3 regions of the Sporomusa intestinalis genome follow, and region 3 is predicted to be linked to each of the others. Evidence: riboswitches for the same ligand, from Rfam matches in the RefSeq annotation. Region 3 holds a riboswitch; each other region holds the start of a gene.

Region 1 (6,080 bases), 1.8 Mb from region 3:
AGCAGAGCTATACCCAATATTATAACCGTAAATATGACAGAGCGGGACATGTCTTCGAACAGCGCTATAAGGCAAAGCTGTGTAATAGTGATCCGTATCTTATAAGCCTGTTGCGGTATATTCACCAGAATCCCATAAAGGCCGGGACCTCTGAATCCTGTTGGACCAGTCATCTTGCATATCGGACCGGAAACAGCAGTATTGTGGATACGGAATTCATATTATCCATGCTTTCTAATAACAAAACGAAGGCGATTGAGAAGTATCTGGAGTATATGGAAATAGAACTGCCGGAGATTCAGCAAGCTGAGGCTTTTGAGCATCTATATGCAAGGACGGAGACAACAGAAACATGCGTGGTGCCGGCCGCCCTGTCCGTCACTTTTGCTGAATTATTGACAACAGTAGCATCAGTCAGTGAGATCAATAAAGAGCGGATCATGCACGAAAGACATGACCGCCGCGTGGTAGCGGCAAGAAATATCCTCATCTACGTAGCCGTTCGGATGGCAGTAATGACAAAAACAGAGTTGACCAAGGTGCTCCCCTTAAGCATGAGCGGGATTATCAGAGGGTACAACAAAGTCGTTGACAACGATGACCTGAAACGCCTGGCAGAAAAAATTAGCAACGATTTGTGTGAAGTGTAAGGCCTGACCCCGCCCTGGGCTTAAGTAATAGACTTATGGGAATAACTAGGTTTAAGGTTTAATAGAAATCCTTAACCGAACCTATTAGAACCTATTATATAATGCGGGAGAGTAGGGCAAATGAATTTGGGTGTGGAGCAAATCATTATGATAATAGCAGCAGGGGTTACTTTATTACTGCTGCTTTTCGCTGTTGAATGGCAATATTTTTCGGACTGGATCGTCATTTTTTTGTTCAAATGTCTGCTTGATTTCGCCTGGGGGAGCCCGGTCGTTGAATTAAAGCTTGTGGAATATCCAATACGACTGTTGTCCCATTATTACGATACCAGCCTGTTATTTGAACTATGGGTGTTCCCGGTACTATGCATATTATACAATCAAGTCACCCGCGAGCGGGGATTCTGGCCGATTATTGGTTATGCCGTATTGTTCAGCGCAGGCATAACCGCCATAGAATATCCGCTCGAATTATATACCAACCTCATCAGGTATATAGACTGGAACTGGTTTACCACACTGTATACGTTAACGATTGCATTTTTATTGTCTAGATCCTTTATTGCCTTCTTCCGGTGGGGTTGCGGTTATTTCGGCCACAAGCATTGAGCGTGAGCCCATAACAGAAGCAGGCCGCAAGGTTGCAAGCAGCCAATACTAAACTTAACCGGGATACAAGCACAGCATCCGCCTGAGGTATTATGCTCCTAATACCTCAGGTATTTTTTTGCCGCATAGCCTTTGTTTAACGCTTACCTGCTGTCGAATAGAGGCGGACGGCTGGCAACAGCCGATGACAGGACCACAGTTTTGTCGCCTGAGGGGTACCTCATTCCCAGTCAAAATAGTAAGAAAAATCACTCGAATGAGGGATTTACTGGATTTTCAGCCTGCGCTATACTAAGGTAGGGTTCTCGTTATCACCCATTTCTTTACAATTTATTCTAGAAATTACCGTTATTTAGGTAAAATTATTTATTTTTTGCATCGATATGTCTGTCTGTATTCTACAAAAGTTCTCATGTATTGTTATCAGTGCAGGGCAACTATAATTTCAAAAAGGGGGACAAACAGGTCAATACTTTGCCGTAAGCAGCAGCGGCCGCGCAGGTTAACAACAGCATAATCCAGGGGAGAGGTGCCCTTAAGGGCTTAATAGGGAAGTTTGGTGCAAAGCCAACACGGTCCCGCCACTGTAACGGGGAGTAACCCACAAGACGCCACTGAGCAATTGTTTTGGGAAGGCGTGGGGAACAATGAACCGGAGTCAGGAGAACTGCCTGTCCAGCAATCACCATTTTTACCTGCGAGCGACAGGGAGGAGATTACGCGAAGCCCCAAAGCGACCCAGCGGCAACGTACCCACTCCCACAGGGAGTTTTTTTATTGCCGTAAGGAACCTCCTCGCTCGGCAGCCTAGCCGGTCGAAACCGGCCACGCCGCCACGGCTGCTGCCTTGCGGCGGAAAGTAAAGAACCTTTGTTAATGGAGAGATAATTATGAAAAACACGGAAAAGATTTTGGTCACAAAACATTTCCACCCTGGTCAAAAGCTGAGTCTGGCCTTAGCAGTGGCAATATCTCTGGGGCTGAGTGTTCAGCCGGCAGAAGCCGAGGAAATTCTAGTGGCCGATAATCCGGAGTTTACCCTGGCCGGGGTTACGGTTGAAGCCAAAAGGCCTGACTGGGAAAGCAAATTATCGCCGGGTTCAGTCACGGTTATCCGCCCTGATGACTATAAAGGCGAGCAGAAAACCCTGCCTGATTTACTGAAAACAGTCCCTGGCGTTCACGTTCGCGAGGTGAACGGCAAAGGACAATATACTACAGTCAGTATTCGCGGGTCAACCGCGGCTCAGGTCGGTGTTTTTATCGATGGTGTGCTTACCAATCTCGGCGGCGATGCGGCTGTGGATATTTCGACAATACCGGTCAGAAACGTGGAACGGATTGAGGTATACCGCGGCTATATTCCCAGCCGGTTTGGCGGTACTTACATGGGCGGTGTCATCAATATTGTTACTAAACGGCCTGCCAAAGCCAATGTGGCGGCCGAGGCGGGACGTGCCGCTTACGGCGGCGCCGCCTATTCCCTGCAGGTCGATGCGCCCTTGGGCAGCGGCAGCTTAATGGTGGGGTTGAACCGGGAGCAAAGCGACGGTAACTTTAAATATAAGAACTATGCGGCCCAACGCAATCTCCCCTATGCCGTTACAATGCGGGACGGCCTGCAGACGGACATCAATAATTTTAACACTGAGATGATTGACCAGGCAGGCCAGTGGTATCATGTCGGCCTAACCGAAGCCGAGAAGGAAAGCTTTAAAGAAAATACCGGGCAATGGCTGGACTTTGTCCGGGATGATACGGCTGGACAGGATAATTTCTACAGCCGGTCCTACCAGGGAAACTATGCGGTGGCGCCGGGGAAAAATGCGGTAAGCCTCTGGTCTGCTATCAAGGATATGGAAAAATGGCAGGAAAAGTTTTCTAATCCGGCTGATTTTAAAAAATTCTTTGAAAGCGCCGATACAGCCGCCAAAGATGCGGTCTATCATGATTATGCCCGGGCTGAAGCGGAATACGCGGTAAATAAAGCCGACCCGGATACGAATCCTGCGATGGCTAATAAGAGTAAAGAGTTAGCGGAATGGAAACAGAAAATACAACTGTTGAAAGATGATGAACGGCACCGCCGGTACAATGATTTCAAAAATACCGATGCGCTGATCAAGTGGCAGGATGACAACTGGATGATCAAAGGCAGCTGGAAAAAAATCGACCGGCACCTGCCGGATAGTTTGTGGGTCGAAGGTACCGGTACTGCGGTGCAGATTGGCAGTTATGTAGACGCCAAGGATGTCTACTATGCGGAAAGCCGGCGACAGGTGATTGATTCCCGGGAGTTATTAGTGCAGCGGCGGGATACGGCCGAGAAGCTGGAATGGGGCTGGATGCTCGACTACCTGCAGCAGGATAAGAAATACAATACGGAAAAGGCCTACGATTTGGACACCTCGCCCAACTGGAAAACGCCAATGCGGTTATGGAGCAACTATAATTCAGACAAATACAATGCGCAGGTGGACGGCAGCTATGAATTGACAGACCGGCAGCTGCTTGAGTTTCAGATAAATTTCTCCAGTGAAAAAATGAAGGTTCGCGGTTCCGGCATGGATGAATACTCCCAAGATGACACAGGCCAGGCAGTAGATGCCCTGTTGGCCAGATTCCGTAATTATTACAAACAGGAACTGCTGAATGCCCAAATCCAGGACACCTTTACCATCGACAAACAAGAGACGTTATGGCTGACGGCAAGCGGCCGCTACAATCAATCCCGGATTATAGGGCGCAGCACCCGTATGCAGAAAGAAGATGCGCATCAATGGTTCGGCAAAGAGGATGAGCAAACTGACGGCAAGGCTACCTGGCAACTGGCGGTGAAAAAGCAGTTTGCCGACAATTTTACCATGCGTATGACCGGCGGCACCTATTACCGGTTATTGAACCTGTATGAAATTGCCGGCGACGGGGCCGGCATCCTGCCGCCGCCGCGGGGGGCCAACGCGAGCGGAACCGCTTTCCCCCTGCCGGAAGAGGGCAAACAGTTTGATATCAGCGCCTTGTTTACCGGCACAATGCTCAAGGCCGATGCCAACCTGACAGCGACCTATTTTTGGCGGGATTCGGATAATATGCTGCAGCTGGCGCGCCGGGGACTGGATTACTGGTCCTACTTTAATGACAATCGCGGCAAAGCCCGCGGTGTGGAATTGCAGACCGGCCTGAACTGGGAAAAGCTTTCTTTCGACCTGCAGGCTACCTATACCAAAGTCCAGTTGCAAAGGCGCAACAGCACATTTGCCGATTACGGCGAAATCGGTCCCTGGCGTGACGTCTGGCCGCCTTATGCGCCGGAATGGGAAGGCTCAGCCCGTCTGACCTACCATCCCACCGGCCGGCTGGCCATATTCGGCGAAATCAAATATGTTGGTGAATATTTCACCGATTATGAGAAAGACAAGCGCGGCGGCCAAGCTTCCTATCTGTCCGGCAAACCGGTGGCTTCACTGACTACAGTGGCTGCCGGGATTAAATGGAAACCAAATACAACCCTGCAGGTAACCCTGGGCTGTAATGATATTTTTAATAAAGGTCCGAAAATGAAGATTTACAGTCCGCTGCTTGCTGCTGTTGATGGTTTTATTAATCCGGAATTTCCCATTCAGGGCAGGACTTATTATGCCACAGTACGTTATGAATTCTAATCGATAACAAGGATAAATTGAAAGGAGTGTCAAGCCAATGGTACGTCGTCATAAAAAACGCTATACCAAAAAAAATTTAGCGGCGGCAGTTGTATTAAGCTGCCTGCTCAGCACCAGCCAGGCCCTGGGGGCGGAGCTGGCCGCCGTAGTGCCATCAGACTTTCATAACAGCCAGGTTGGGACCTTAAGCGGTTCCAGAGTCACCGCTTATATTGATCCGGCTTCGGCCACAATGAAAATTGATGAGCTCAACCGGGACCCCTCCGTGTTCACCATCAATCACAATGGCAAAAGCCAGGTGCTGTTGCGTCAGTATACTTACAGCACAACCGATTTGAAGGCAATTAATATCATCAATCCGGTCAGTGCGAATTGGACCGATTATGTAAGTACCGGCGAAATGAAAAGCGTGCCTAATATCCATGCAGCCGCGACTTATGGTGATTTTCTCTATACTACGGACTATGACCTTGGCAATATAGCCATTGCCGGCTTAGGCAAAGCCACCTTAAGTGAAGGCGAGCATTATAGTCTAAAGGAGGATGCGGCCAAAGTAACCGGCATCGCTTATGATGATAAAGCCACTTTTCATGGCGAAGGGCTGGTAATTAAAGATAACTATCTCTATGCCATCACCAGTGTAAACCTTGACGGTGGCTATGATAACTATGACAATGGCTATTTGCTGCAATATGAAATCAAAAAGGACGGCAGCCTTGTTGCCGTAGATGCGCAGCGCATCGGTAAAAACACTTTTAATATTCATGCTTTTAACGATACGTTATTTACCTGCTCCTCCGGCGGCTATCAGCAAATGGGCTTTCCCAATGAAGAAACAGCCATTCATGCGGTGAACATTAATAACGGCAGTCTGGCTGCGTCCCGCAAGCTTAGTATTCCCCCAGGCGTAAAAGGCGAATACCGGGATATGGCGATTACTAATGATGGTACGGCCTACGTTTTTGGCGGCTACTATGATGCGAGTTATGGCGGCATTATCGGCAATGTTTATAAAACAACCGTAACCAATCTGCTGGCAGATAAGCCTGTGGCCTGGGAAAAAGTGATCGAAATAAACGATTGGCCCGGGTTCAACTGGGACATAGAAGTGGAGTCCAATCCGCGGCGGCTCTGGTTCCTGGCCGGCAACAAGCTGCAA
Region 2 (6,080 bases), 980 kb from region 3:
GGACCCCGCTGCGCCAGAAAGATGTCGATTGCATCGGCCTTCATCAGCAGGCGCTCACTGCCATAAGCAGCAATGCTGCCGGCAGTTTTTATTGCCTCCGCATCGGCAGCTACATTGATGGCGCCAGCCAGATTAAGGACGATCCCGGGCGTGCTTGCCGGCGTAATTGTCCGGTACTCAGTAGCGGTTGACTCAAAGTAGACCTGCTTTTTAACAGGCGCCTTAGCTGTACGGTCTGCAATCTCTGCAAGTTTGTTATGAAAAGCAGCCAGACGGTCAGCAGCCTGCTGCTCCCGGCCTGTCAATACAGCCAGTTTATGAATATAGCTGTCAAAATCCTCGAATTTCTCAGGATACAGACAAACAATGGTAATATTCGCCTGCTCTAAGGTTTTAATAAAATCCGGATAACTTTGTTTGATAAACGGTCTGATAATAACGAGGTCAGGCTGTGCAGCCAGGACTTTCTCCGGATCGGCGCGATAGTCAAATACCGGCTTATTTTGAGCAGCGGGATCAGACTCGGCCGTACTGACACCAATAATCTCCGGCCCCAGACCAAGGGCCAGCAGGTTTTCCGTATGGGCTGAATACAAAGAAATAATACGCTTTGCCGGCTGTTTAAGAACGATCTTTTGGTTTAAATCGTCAACAATACTTATGCTGCCTTCATCCGGTGCAGCCGGCTGTTTAGGGGAGCCACAGCCAAGTAAGGACAACAGCAGGATAACAATGCCAATAACACGTAAAAATTTAGTTTTCATTGCTTTTTTCACCCCTTCAGCAAAGTTCGTCCCCTTACAGGTCGGAAAGTACGGCCAGACCGGTCTCGCCTGCACGTACTACCTTAATATTAAATACATCCCGGATAAGTGCAGGGGTAAGTACGGCTGACGCCGGCCCCTGCTCAACCAGCCGGCCAGCCTTAAGAACAACAGCGTCTGAACAAAAGACGCTGGCAAGATTAAGATCATGGATAATGGCCACCACTGTTAATCCCTGCTCTGCACACAGCTCCTTGAGCAGGTTGAGACAGGTAATGCTGTAAAAAATATCCATATTGGAAAAAGACTCGTCTAAAAACAGAATTTCCGGCTGTTGCGCCAGGGCTTTGGCAAATAATACCCGTTGGCGTTCGCCGCCACTCAGCTCTGTAATAAGCCGTCCCGCAAAATCAAGCGTATTAGTAATCCGCATGACATTCTCAATAATCCTTAAATCTCCGTCATTCAGCCCTTGAAGCCTGGCCTTAAACGGAGTACGGCCCATGCCGACAATATCCAGACAGGTATAGGGGAATCTAATCTCCATATTTTGCGGTACAATCGCAATATAGCGGGCCAATTCCTCAATCCGATAGGCAGTGATATCCCGGTCTTTAATTGTTATATTGCCGGCAACGGCCTTCATCTGACCTGTCATAACATTGAGCAACGTCGTTTTACCCGAGCCATTAGGGCCTACGATACCGGTAAAACTACCTTGGCAGATACTCAGGCTGATATCACGCAGCACCGGTTTATCAGCATAATTAAATTGTATGTTTTCTACTTTAATCATCATAAACGCCCCTACCCAAGCGTCTTGTTGCGCAGCCTGAATATATATACAAAAAATGGCCCGCCTAACAGTGTTGTCAAGACACCGACAGGGATTTCAATATTGCCGACTGACCGGCCAAACGTATCAGCTGTCAGGAGCAGCAAACCACCAGTCAGGCCGCATAGCGGAATTAAGGCCTTATTATCGGAACCAGTGACCATTCTGACCATATGGGGCACAATCAGGCCGACAAAACCAATAATACCGCCAATAGCGACACATACCGCCGTAATAAGCGCGCCGGCCCCCAACAGGATTGTCCGCAAACGCGACGCATTAACCCCAAGGCTGCGGGCCTCACGGTCACCCAGTGACAAAATATTGAGATCGCCGGCATGATAATAGCACAAAAAACAAGCGGCCAGAATCAATGGCCAGGCATACACCACATGGTCCCAGCTTTTAGCCGCTAAGCTGCCAATCAGCCAGGCAACGATAGCAGATACCTGTTCACCGGCCAGACTTTTTACCATACTGATTGCTGCCGACAGGATGCTGCTGACAATAATCCCGGCAATAATCAGGTTTGCCGACGATACATACCCCTTTACCCGCGCCATTGACATAACAATCAACAGGGTAAGAACGGCGCCGCCAAAAGCAAACAGTGTTACCGGCAGGCCTCCCTGGGCAAATATATTGAGATAGATCGCAACACTGGCGCCAAAAGCAGCGCCTGTTGATACCCCCATGGTATAGGAATCAGCCAGTGGATTCATCAACAACGCCTGAAAAACCACACCTGCCACAGCCAGGCCGCCGCCAACGGCAATAGCGGCCAGAATCCGCGGCAGGCGTATATCCCAGATGATTGCCGTCTGGGCAGCGTTAATGGAACTATAGGCTTCCTGGCTGCCAGTCAGCTTGCCATAGATAACGGCAGCCGCATCAGCCATGCTGATATCCGCCCGGCCGAACCCAACCGCCGCTAAAGCAAACAACACGGTTGCCGCCAGGAGGACCAAGCCGGCAATACGGGCCTTAGCCTGTTTGCGCCGCAGGAGGGCCGCTAACGAACTGCTGTTCATGCCAATGCGTGTTTACTCACTTTAGAGCGTTTAGTAAGAATGGTCGACAAATAGTTAACTTTCTTGCTGCCAGCCGTTATCAGATCATGAATTATTTCTTCACCCTCCAAACCACATTTGGAGACCATAACAGCGTTTTCAACCATACCGTGTTTATGCAGTTTTTCGACAATTTCAGTATAATTTTTGTATACTTTCATAAGCACAACATTATCAGATACCGCCAGTACCTGCTCCAGACGCTTTTCATCAATCGTGGCAGGTACGATACTGAGTATATCGCCGCCTTCAGCCAGCGGCACCCCTAAGCGGTTGCCAATCGCCGAAAACGAATTAACGCCGGGAATATTAACAATTTCATGGCCTGAATCTTCCAGCAGCCGATACACATACATATAAGTGCTATAAAGCATAGGGTCGCCCAGGGTCAGGAACGCAACTTTCTTGCCAGCATCCAGTAAGCCAAGGATTATGCTTTTATTGCTCACCCAGGCCTCAGACAGGGCTTGGGCGTTATAGTTCATGGGAAATACGAGCTCCAAAACCTCACTGCCTTCCTGAATATACGGACGGGCAATCGACATTGCCGTACTTTCGTCTTTTTTCTCCGTCCGGGGAGCAATGACTACATCTGCCGACTTAATGGCATTAATAGCTTTCAAAGTTAGTAATTCAGGATCGCCCGGTCCTACACCGACGCCGTAAAAAATTCCTGCCATAATCTAAACAACTCCTTAAAAAATAAAATCTCTGTCACGCGCACGGGCGTGGCAGAGATTATTTGCCGTATTGACGCAAATCCCCTCCCCATCGCGCGTGGGTGAAAACGGTGATTGTCAAACAGGCAGTTCTTCTGACTTAGGCTCATCGCCGGACTACGCCTTCCCAAAATAGGTTACTATTTCAGTGGCTCATTTGCAGTTGGCTCACCATTACAGCGGCGGGACCGTGCCGGATTCGCACCGGCTTCCCTTTTAAGCCCGATCGGGCGCCTGTTCCATATAGAATTACTTAAATTGTATGATTAACAGTACGAAAAGTCAAGATAATTTATGTCTACGCTATGTAACCGCAGATAGTTACTAATTTATAAAGTAACGGTACCAGGTATTCAACCGTCAGGATCGCAACATTATTTTTGCAATAACTTCATTTACTTTGTTTTATTTGTTATAATTAACAAATAAAACAAAATATGTAAAAGAGAGAAAAAAATGATAAAATATCTTGTGCTCTTATTGCTGTTTGCAATACTTATGTACTTTTTAAGCCCTTATCTCGTCCCGGTTAATAATGTCTGAATAGCAAACCCCGGCACTTCAAGCAGCAAAAGTGCCGGGGCCCGGTCTTACCTGATTATATCTACCCCCATATAGGGACGCAAAACCTCCGGCACAATAACTGAACCGTCTTCCTGCTGGTAGTTTTCCAAAACAGCGGCAACCGCCCGGCCAATTGCCACCCCTGATCCGTTCAGGGTATGGACAAACTCTGGTTTGGCCTTGGGTTCTCGGCGGAATTTTATCTCTGCCCGCCGGGCCTGGAAATCTTCAAAGTTGGAACAGGATGAAATCTCGCGATAGGTGTTGAAGCTAGGCAGCCACACCTCGAGATCGTAGGTCTTGGCCGATGAGAATCCCATGTCGCCTGAACACAATAACATGGTTCTGTGCGGCAAGCCTAACAGCTGCAATACTTTTTCCGCATTAAGAGTCAGCTGTTCCAGTTCATTGTAAGATTCTTCCGGCAGACTGAATTTAACCAGCTCTACTTTGTTAAACTGGTGCTGACGAATAAGCCCCCGGGTGTCCCGGCCGGCAGCACCGGCCTCGGCCCGGAAACATGCGCTGTAGGCTGTATAATAAAGCGGCAGCTCCTTGGCATCCAGAATTTCCTGGCGATGCAGGTTGGTGATCGGCACTTCTGCCGTGGGAATAAGATAATAGTCAAGGCCTTCCAGCTTAAACATATCCTGGGCAAACTTAGGCAGCTGGCCTGTGCCAATCATGCTGGCTTCATTAACTATAAAGGGTGGAAAGAACTCGGTATAGCCATGTTTTTGGGTATGAAGGTCGAGCATAAAGTTAATTAATGAACGTTCCAGCCGGGAACCCAGCCCTTTATAAAAAGTAAACCTGGCACCAGTTACTTTGCCGCCCCGCTCAAAGTCAAGAATACCCAATTTTTCACCAAGCTCCCAATGGGCAAGCGGTGTAAAAGTAAAATCACGCGGTGTACCAAAGCGGCGAATTTCTTTATTATCCTGTTCATTTTTACCTATAGGCACCGATACATGAGGCACATTGGGAATGCCCATGATAATAGCGGCCAATGCTGACTCCGCTTCTTTGACCTTGGCATCAATGGCGCTAATGCAATCGCCCACCTCACGCATCTCTAGAATCATATCATCGGCATTTTCCCCATTTTTTTTCTTTTTGCTGATGGCCTGAGACACAATATTCCGCTTGTTTTTAAGTGTTTCCACTTCGGCCAATAATTCCCGCCGTTCTTTTTCCCGGTTAATAAACACATTCAGGCTCATGGCTGCGCCCCGGTTAGCCAGCGCCTGTTCAATTACCCCGGAGTTATCCCGTACGAATTTGATATCTAACATGGTTATCTTCCTCCTTAACATAAGATAAGACTTGGCTTGTGCCAAGTTCTTTAGGACGATGGCAGAAGCCTTAGTCGTTCTTATGTCCACAAAATTTATTTATAAATTCTGGTAGACTAAAAAACTCCCGTCCCTGTGATAGGGACGGGAGTATAATTCTCCCGCGTTGCCACCCTGATTGACTCCCGGAGTCCGCTCGGCACGCATAACGGGCGTGTTCCGTACGGCTCATCACCGCATGCTCATAGGGTGGATGTCATAATTACGTTACCGGCTCGCACCTTACGCCGGCTCTCTGCAAACTCCAAATTATGCGCTGCCCTGTCATTGCAACAAACGATATTGAGATACTATTTATTATGCATTATAAAATTATACATTATTCAATACCAATTGTAAAGTACTGGCAGTTTAGATGCGAAGTTAAGCATGAGCAGCCACCAAATTATTATTATACTTTTGACGCTCATTAATAAACTCAATAAAACACCGGCTTATAACCGGATCAAATTGCGAACCGGCACACCGGCTGATCTCCTCCAGTGCTTTCGCTATACTAAATGGCTCCCGCCGGTAACAACGCACAGTTGTCATTGCGTCGAAACTGTCGCAGATGGCCAGTACGCGGCTAAAAAAAGGGATAGAATCCCCCGCCAGGCCTGTACCATAGCCTTTACCATCATATCGTTCATGATGATGGCGGACAATTGTTGCGATCCTATCCAGTCCCTCAACCTCGGACAAAATATCAGCCCCAACGTCAGGATGCTGCCTGATAACTGCAAATTCAGCGTCTGTCAGGTCTCCTGATTTATTTAAAATATGATCAGGAA
Region 3 (6,080 bases):
ATGGCCTGAACCGACTGCAGGGCCGGATCATTCCGGATATCGGCGGCAAATTGCGCCATATCGGTTTTGCCGGTGTAATCCCAGGTTGGCATTAACAGGATGTCAGGATTCACCTTGACCAGCTGTTCCTTGGACAATATCTCATTCTTCCCTAGACCGGCCAGGGCGGCCCCGTTTTTCACGCCGGCATACCGGCAGATATCGTCAAAAGTCGTGCCTGTACCGTCACTGCCGCCCATCAGGGAAAAACGGACCACCACCGGCCTTTGGCTGTCAGGTATCGACCTGACCCTGGCACCAACCTCAGCCAGGGTATTGTCCATATCGGCAACCAGCTTCGCGCCCGCCTCCGGTTCGCCGACCGCCCGGGCAATCGCCAAAATCACGCTTTTGATTTCTTCAATAGAATTAGGCCATGTATAAATATAGACGGGAAAACCTGCATCCCGGACTGTCTGCACAAACTCCACCGGCTGCCAGTCCGGCACAATCACGAGATCAGGCTGCAGGGCAATGACAGCTTCCGCGTTGGCCCTGATCTTCGCCGGTACGGCCTTAGCCTGTTCGGTAACATTGGATAAACCGCCGTCATCCGCCAAATAGGTCAGCGCGGCAATCCGTGTTGTCGGCACCAGGCCCAGCAGGATTTCATCCGTACTGATCGACAAGGATACAATCCGCTGGGGTTTGTGCGGCAGTTTCAGTACATTGCCCTTGCCGTCTGTTACCTCATAGCCGGCCGCCGGCGGCCCGGCCTGCTGTGCCTGCTGATTGGCGCAGCCTGCGGCTAAAAAAAGCAGCAGGCACAGCAACATTGCAGCCGGTTTGATCATCTGAAAATATCTCATATGCTTGACCTCATCCTATTTATTGCCTGTTGTTGGCATGTAATCTTTTCTATCCACTCGCTCATTGAATTCTTCATAAACTCATGCACCAGGTAATCAGGCTGAACATAATCAATAATTCGCCCTGCCTCAGGCACACTAAACGGCAAATGCTCATCAATCTTAAGGACATGATGCATAAGGGCCGTCATGGAATAGTTCTCCTGACGCTGCAGGCTGCTTTGGCTGCTCCTGATGTATTCGCCCGATAAGGAGTGATGTAAATGAATCCCCTTAATATACTGGCTATAGCTGCCCAGCCCGGATATTGTTCTGAGGATGTAGTCGATCCCCTCCGTTTGCGTCCGCAAGGCCGGATTCGTATTCATCAGATGGCCCGTATCCAGCATGATGCCGACATTGCGGTGAGCTACGTTATCCAGCAGATACGCTGTCAGTTCCTTGCTCTGCAAGGTTAACCCCGGCCACCACAGATTTTCGAATAAGAGGGTCATGTCTGCCGGCAGCGAGCTATGGAGAGCATTAATAACCTCTACGGTTGCTTCAATTACCTCCCGGTCGGTGGCATGAAAATTCCAGTTGAACAACTCAGAGATGCGGGCATGGCTGACATGAAACACAACATATTTAGCGCCCGCCTGCCGGGCGGCGGCAATGTTCTCCCGGTAGACATTCAGCCATTCTTCCTGGGTTACGCCGCCGTAGCAGTCCCTAATATCCGCCTCACTCGCAAACTGTTGCAATAATGCCCGCTGATCGCCACGCCAAAAATCAAGCCACCAGGGCCAGAACCGAAGATGAACGCCGTGAATCCATTCCTTTTTATGGACAGTTTCATCCAGGGGCCCGCAAAACATCATCTCAATGCCATCTAAATGGTGAAAATGCAAAAATCTCCGCAAACATTCCCCATTATTGCTGATAAGCTCATTATCAGTCGTATAGTTTGATAAATTTACAAGCTGTAGCATATGTACATCCTTTACTGTGCCAGAAGAAGAAAGATGCCGCCTGCGAAAGGTTGGCATCTGCCTCTAAAGCTTTTATTTTTTAGCTACTCGATGGCGTAAGCCGGTAAGCCTATAACTTAGACTCAGCCCTTACCCGCTGCTAAGGGCAGCCGCACACTTTTGCTCTGCGCTCTGTTTAACGTCAAGGTTTCGTACGTTTTCGGGATGGAAGCATTACCACCAGGTTCACGGTCCGGTAACCGGCAACACCCCTTCACGGCCCGTAACCGCACTGACCGATTACGTTTGTCAACCGGCCAATTAGCCGGAACATATTGTGACACTTCGTTTCCCTCCTACTCCCCGCATGGCCAGGACCTACGGAAATATAGCTACAGTATGTCAATAAAAAACTCCTGGTATTTAATACCAGGAGTGAATTCAGCAGATCACTAACTTCTTGAGTATACCCGAGAAGATACGCGCTTAACTGTAATCCCCTCCCCATACCTCGTGGGTCTCTAACGGCGATTGTCAGCTAGGCAGTTCTCCTGGCTCCGGTTCATCGCTTGCTTAAACCTTCCCGGAAATTCTTTCCCAGTGGCATATCTTAAGCTTGCTCCCCGTTACAGTGGCGGGACCGCGCCGGTTTCTCACCGGTCTTCCCTATTAAGCCCGTCGGGCACCCAACTCAACAGTATTAAATTACATACAGGTGTAATTTAAGTTTATCGGACAGTTAGAAGCTTGTCAATAGTTTTGGCGGGATTTTGCATATATTCCAATAATACTTAATCTTCTCATTTTTTTGATTGCATTGCTAATACAAAATCTCACAGGAGTATTATTTTATACTTTTTTCAGGTTCTTCAAACAAAACACATCTCCGATAGTATCGGAGATGTGTCATTTTTACCTGTTTTTAATGTGCTTCAGCTTCAGGATTATTAAGTTCATCAATCGCGTCTTTTACATGCTGAACATAGATAGCCTGGATTTCTGCGTTTTCGCCCAAACCGTGGAGATAGGTGTCAACTTTAATGCCAGCGGCAAGAAGCTGACTTTTGTGCGAATCACTTTCGTCACCGGCCATGTCGTTGTTGGCATGGTCGCCAGCTACCAGCATCAGCGGCATCAGGGTCACTTTTTTAATTTTATTGGCTTTCAGCTTATCGATTGTTCCTTCCAGAGTCGGATACGCCTCTACCGTATAAACATATACATTTTTGTAGCCTGCATCCTGCAGTTTTTGCTGCAGAGCAGGATAGGTTGCCGTTGCCGGATGGAGTCCGCCGTGACCCAGCAGCAGAACAGCTTCATTCTTTTTCAGTTTCGGGTATTGGGTTTCCAATGCTTTGGCTACGGCCAGATAATCATCAGTGGTGTCTTCCTGTCCCATATAGTAAAGCAGCGGTCTGCCGATTGCAATCTTCTCAAAGGCCTTAGCCGCCTTGGCATGAGCCACCACGCCATTAATCAGCTCATATTCCTCACCAGCGGTAACTTGCATAGGTTGGACAATAACCTCAGTAAAACCTTCGGCTTTGAGGCGGTCAAGCGCCTGTTTCTCAGTATCAATCTGGATACCGTCCCGTTCGGCTAATCTTTTGATAATAATCCGGGAGCTAAATGCCCGGCGCACTTCATAATCAGGGAATTCAGCCCGTATTTTGTTTTCAACCGCTTCAATAGTTGTTTTCAACGTGTCGTGGTAGGTTGTACCAAAACTTACCACCAGAATGGCCTTCTTGCCTGCAGGGGCCGGTGCAGCCGCAGCCAGCGACGGGATCAGGCTGACACAGCCAAATACAGCCAGCATGCAAATCGTGGTAAACAAAGAAAAAATCTTTTTCATAAATAGAACAACTCCTTTAAATTTTTACAAAGCCAATGGCTGGAGAAAATCCTCCCCAATTCTGTTTATTGCCCCATAGGCAGCCTCCTCGCCGAAATAAAATTATTTATTATGAAAGTAGAACTGTAAAAAGGAAGGTCTGCAAGAGACCCGCGCCAATGCGCAATTCAAAAAGGAGCGTTGAGAAGAATGTCATTAAATTAAAACTCCCAACCGTTAAAGTTGGGAGTAATAAACAGTAGCTTTATAAAAAAACTCCTGGGTGTTAACCAGGAGCGAACTAAGCCAGCTACGCTATTGTTACAAGCGTCTACTGTAATCCCCTCCCCATGCCTCGTGGGTAACAAACGGCGATTGTCAAATAGGCAGTTCTCCTGACTCCGGATCATCACTCACTTAAACCTTCCCAAACAAAATGCTCAGTGGTATATCTTAAGCTTGTTCCCCGTTACAGTGGCGGGACCGCGCCGGCATCGAACCGGACTTCCCTATTAAGCCTTTAGGCACCTATTTCAAACCTATGAAGTTGTCCTCTGGAAATTAGCATAACATCTCAAGAAATGATTGTCAATCCTTAAAAAAGGATTGCCCTGAATTATCACTCTATTCTTAATTTATTGCTTCCCCACTGCGTCCTGCAATGTATCGGTCTGCCCGCCACGCCCAACGCAGCCCTCACTTAATATCAAGCGACTTATAATAAAGGCGCTTGCTTTCATACATGCGTTTATCGGCTTCCTGAACCAGGCAGTCCATACTGACTTCACTGCTCCCGGCGGCACCAATACTGATACTGAGGGTCAGGTCGGCATAAGGGTTAGCTGTAATGCCCGGTTTCCACCACTTGCTATTGCGGAGGATCCGCTTAATAATAATCTGTGCTTCCTGGATAGAAACCCCTGGCAGCAGGACAACAATCTCATCACCGCCATAACGGAATGCCCGGTCGTCGCTGCTGATACTGTTTTTCACAACCTGAGCCGCAGCCTTAATCAGCATATCACCGGCCACATGCCCGTAATTGTCATTGATAAGCTTCAGGCCGTTGATATCAATCATCAACAGCGTAACCGGCTGTCCTGCGGCCTGCCGGCACTGCTCTGCATAAAAACGGTCAAAGGAATGGCGGTTCAATAAGCCGGTCAAATTATCATACTCAGCCAGATATTGTACTTCCTCGAGCAGCCGGGCATTTCTGATCGCAATCGCAGTCTGGCCGGCCAAGGTCTCCAGCAGCTCCAGCCGTTCCTGCGAATCCTCGCCTGCAGTGTTTCTTTCAATATATAAGATCCCCAATAGATCACATCTGTAAATAAGTGGAACATAATATTTTTCCAGCCCATTCTTTTCATCAGCAGCCATGACGGTCCGCAAAGTATTATAAACCTGGCTGGCCGCTTCACGGTAATCCTGCCGGCAGGCAGCCGGTTCACTGCGGCGGTAGGCTTGCGTATGCACGGCGGGGATATTGTCGTTATTTTCGTTTAATAACTGAATTTCCGCCTTGTTAACAGCCATCGTCTGTTTTATAATCTGCAGGATACCTTCTATAACCTCGGCCATACTTAACGCTGAGGTGATAATCTGGGCTGCCTGATACAAAGCGGCCTGCCTTTCCCGGGCTGCCTGCAGGCTGCGAACCACTTTCTCCCGCTTAGTCACATCAATTGTGACCAGAACAGTGCCGATAAACCTGCCGCTGCCATCAGTCACTCGGGAATACCGGTTTTCTATAAACCGCCCGTTCCGGCCCATCAGGCGATACCATTCGTTCATTTTTCCAGACCGCAACTGTTCCAGCTTGTCTGCCAGCATGGCGCGCCGGTGTGGGGGATAACTGTCTAAAAAGTTTTTGCCTGTTAAAGTACCTGCAGGCAGCTGCCGCAGCTGCTCCGCATAAGCATTGCAGAATACCACTGTATTGTTTTTATTCAAACAAATAACGCCTAAATTTGCTATATTCTCCAGGTAAAGGCCTACACTGCCGGCAGATAAAAGCGGCGGCTGCTGTTCCTGGCCCGCTGCCTCGCCGGTACTCGTCCGGCTGGCAGCAAAGCTCTCCGGTTCTAATGTCGAAAAAGCATTTACCAGGACCCCGTCAAACTGACTGCCAGCCCCCCGCTCCAGTTCGTCCATAGCTTCGTCCCAGCTTCTTAGCTGCTGATAATTCTGGATTGTTGTCATAACGTCAACAGCTTCAGCAACATGAATGATTCTGGCCGCCAGGGGAATTTCCAGGGCCTTGAGCTTATGGGGATAGCCACTGCCATCATAACGCTCGTGATGATGCAGTACCCCGGCAGTAAGCGCCCGCAGTTCTTGGGACCGCAGCAGCATCTGGCTGCCATAGACCGGATGGCGCTCCATTTCGCTGCGGTCATAGGGATCATAAGTACCCTGTTTGTATAAGACCTTGATCGGCACGTT

What was found. Region 3 has a riboswitch for cobalamin ahead of ACZ481_RS03960 (sirohydrochlorin cobaltochelatase). Riboswitches for the same ligand answer to the same signal wherever they lie in the genome.
Region 1: it holds a riboswitch for cobalamin, as region 3 does, so the genes downstream of both, ACZ481_RS12570 (TonB-dependent receptor) here and ACZ481_RS03960 (sirohydrochlorin cobaltochelatase) in region 3, are expected to answer to the same signal.
Region 2: it holds a riboswitch for cobalamin, as region 3 does, so the genes downstream of both, cobI (precorrin-2 C(20)-methyltransferase) here and ACZ481_RS03960 (sirohydrochlorin cobaltochelatase) in region 3, are expected to answer to the same signal.

The regions. Positions count from the first base shown of each region.
Region 1 is NZ_AP042390.1:2,692,431-2,698,510, reverse strand. It holds gene ACZ481_RS12580 (transposase) at 1-650, shown strand, start outside; gene ACZ481_RS12575 (CBO0543 family protein) at 771-1,259, shown strand; cobalamin riboswitch at 1,770-1,948, shown strand; gene ACZ481_RS12570 (TonB-dependent receptor) at 2,150-4,921, shown strand; gene ACZ481_RS12565 (hypothetical protein) at 4,959-6,080, shown strand, end outside.
Region 2 is NZ_AP042390.1:5,406,723-5,412,802, forward strand. It holds gene ACZ481_RS25070 (ABC transporter substrate-binding protein) at 1-764, opposite strand, end outside; gene ACZ481_RS25075 (ABC transporter ATP-binding protein) at 799-1,563, opposite strand; gene ACZ481_RS25080 (FecCD family ABC transporter permease) at 1,572-2,630, opposite strand; gene cobI (precorrin-2 C(20)-methyltransferase) at 2,627-3,349, opposite strand; cobalamin riboswitch at 3,457-3,641, opposite strand; gene serS (serine--tRNA ligase) at 3,979-5,247, opposite strand; gene ACZ481_RS25095 (HD-GYP domain-containing protein) at 5,671-6,080, opposite strand, start outside.
Region 3 is NZ_AP042390.1:846,727-852,806, reverse strand. It holds gene ACZ481_RS03970 (ABC transporter substrate-binding protein) at 1-848, opposite strand, end outside; gene ACZ481_RS03965 (sugar phosphate isomerase/epimerase family protein) at 845-1,819, opposite strand; cobalamin riboswitch at 2,323-2,503, opposite strand; gene ACZ481_RS03960 (sirohydrochlorin cobaltochelatase) at 2,721-3,653, opposite strand; cobalamin riboswitch at 4,001-4,179, opposite strand; gene ACZ481_RS03955 (diguanylate cyclase domain-containing protein) at 4,329-6,080, opposite strand, start outside.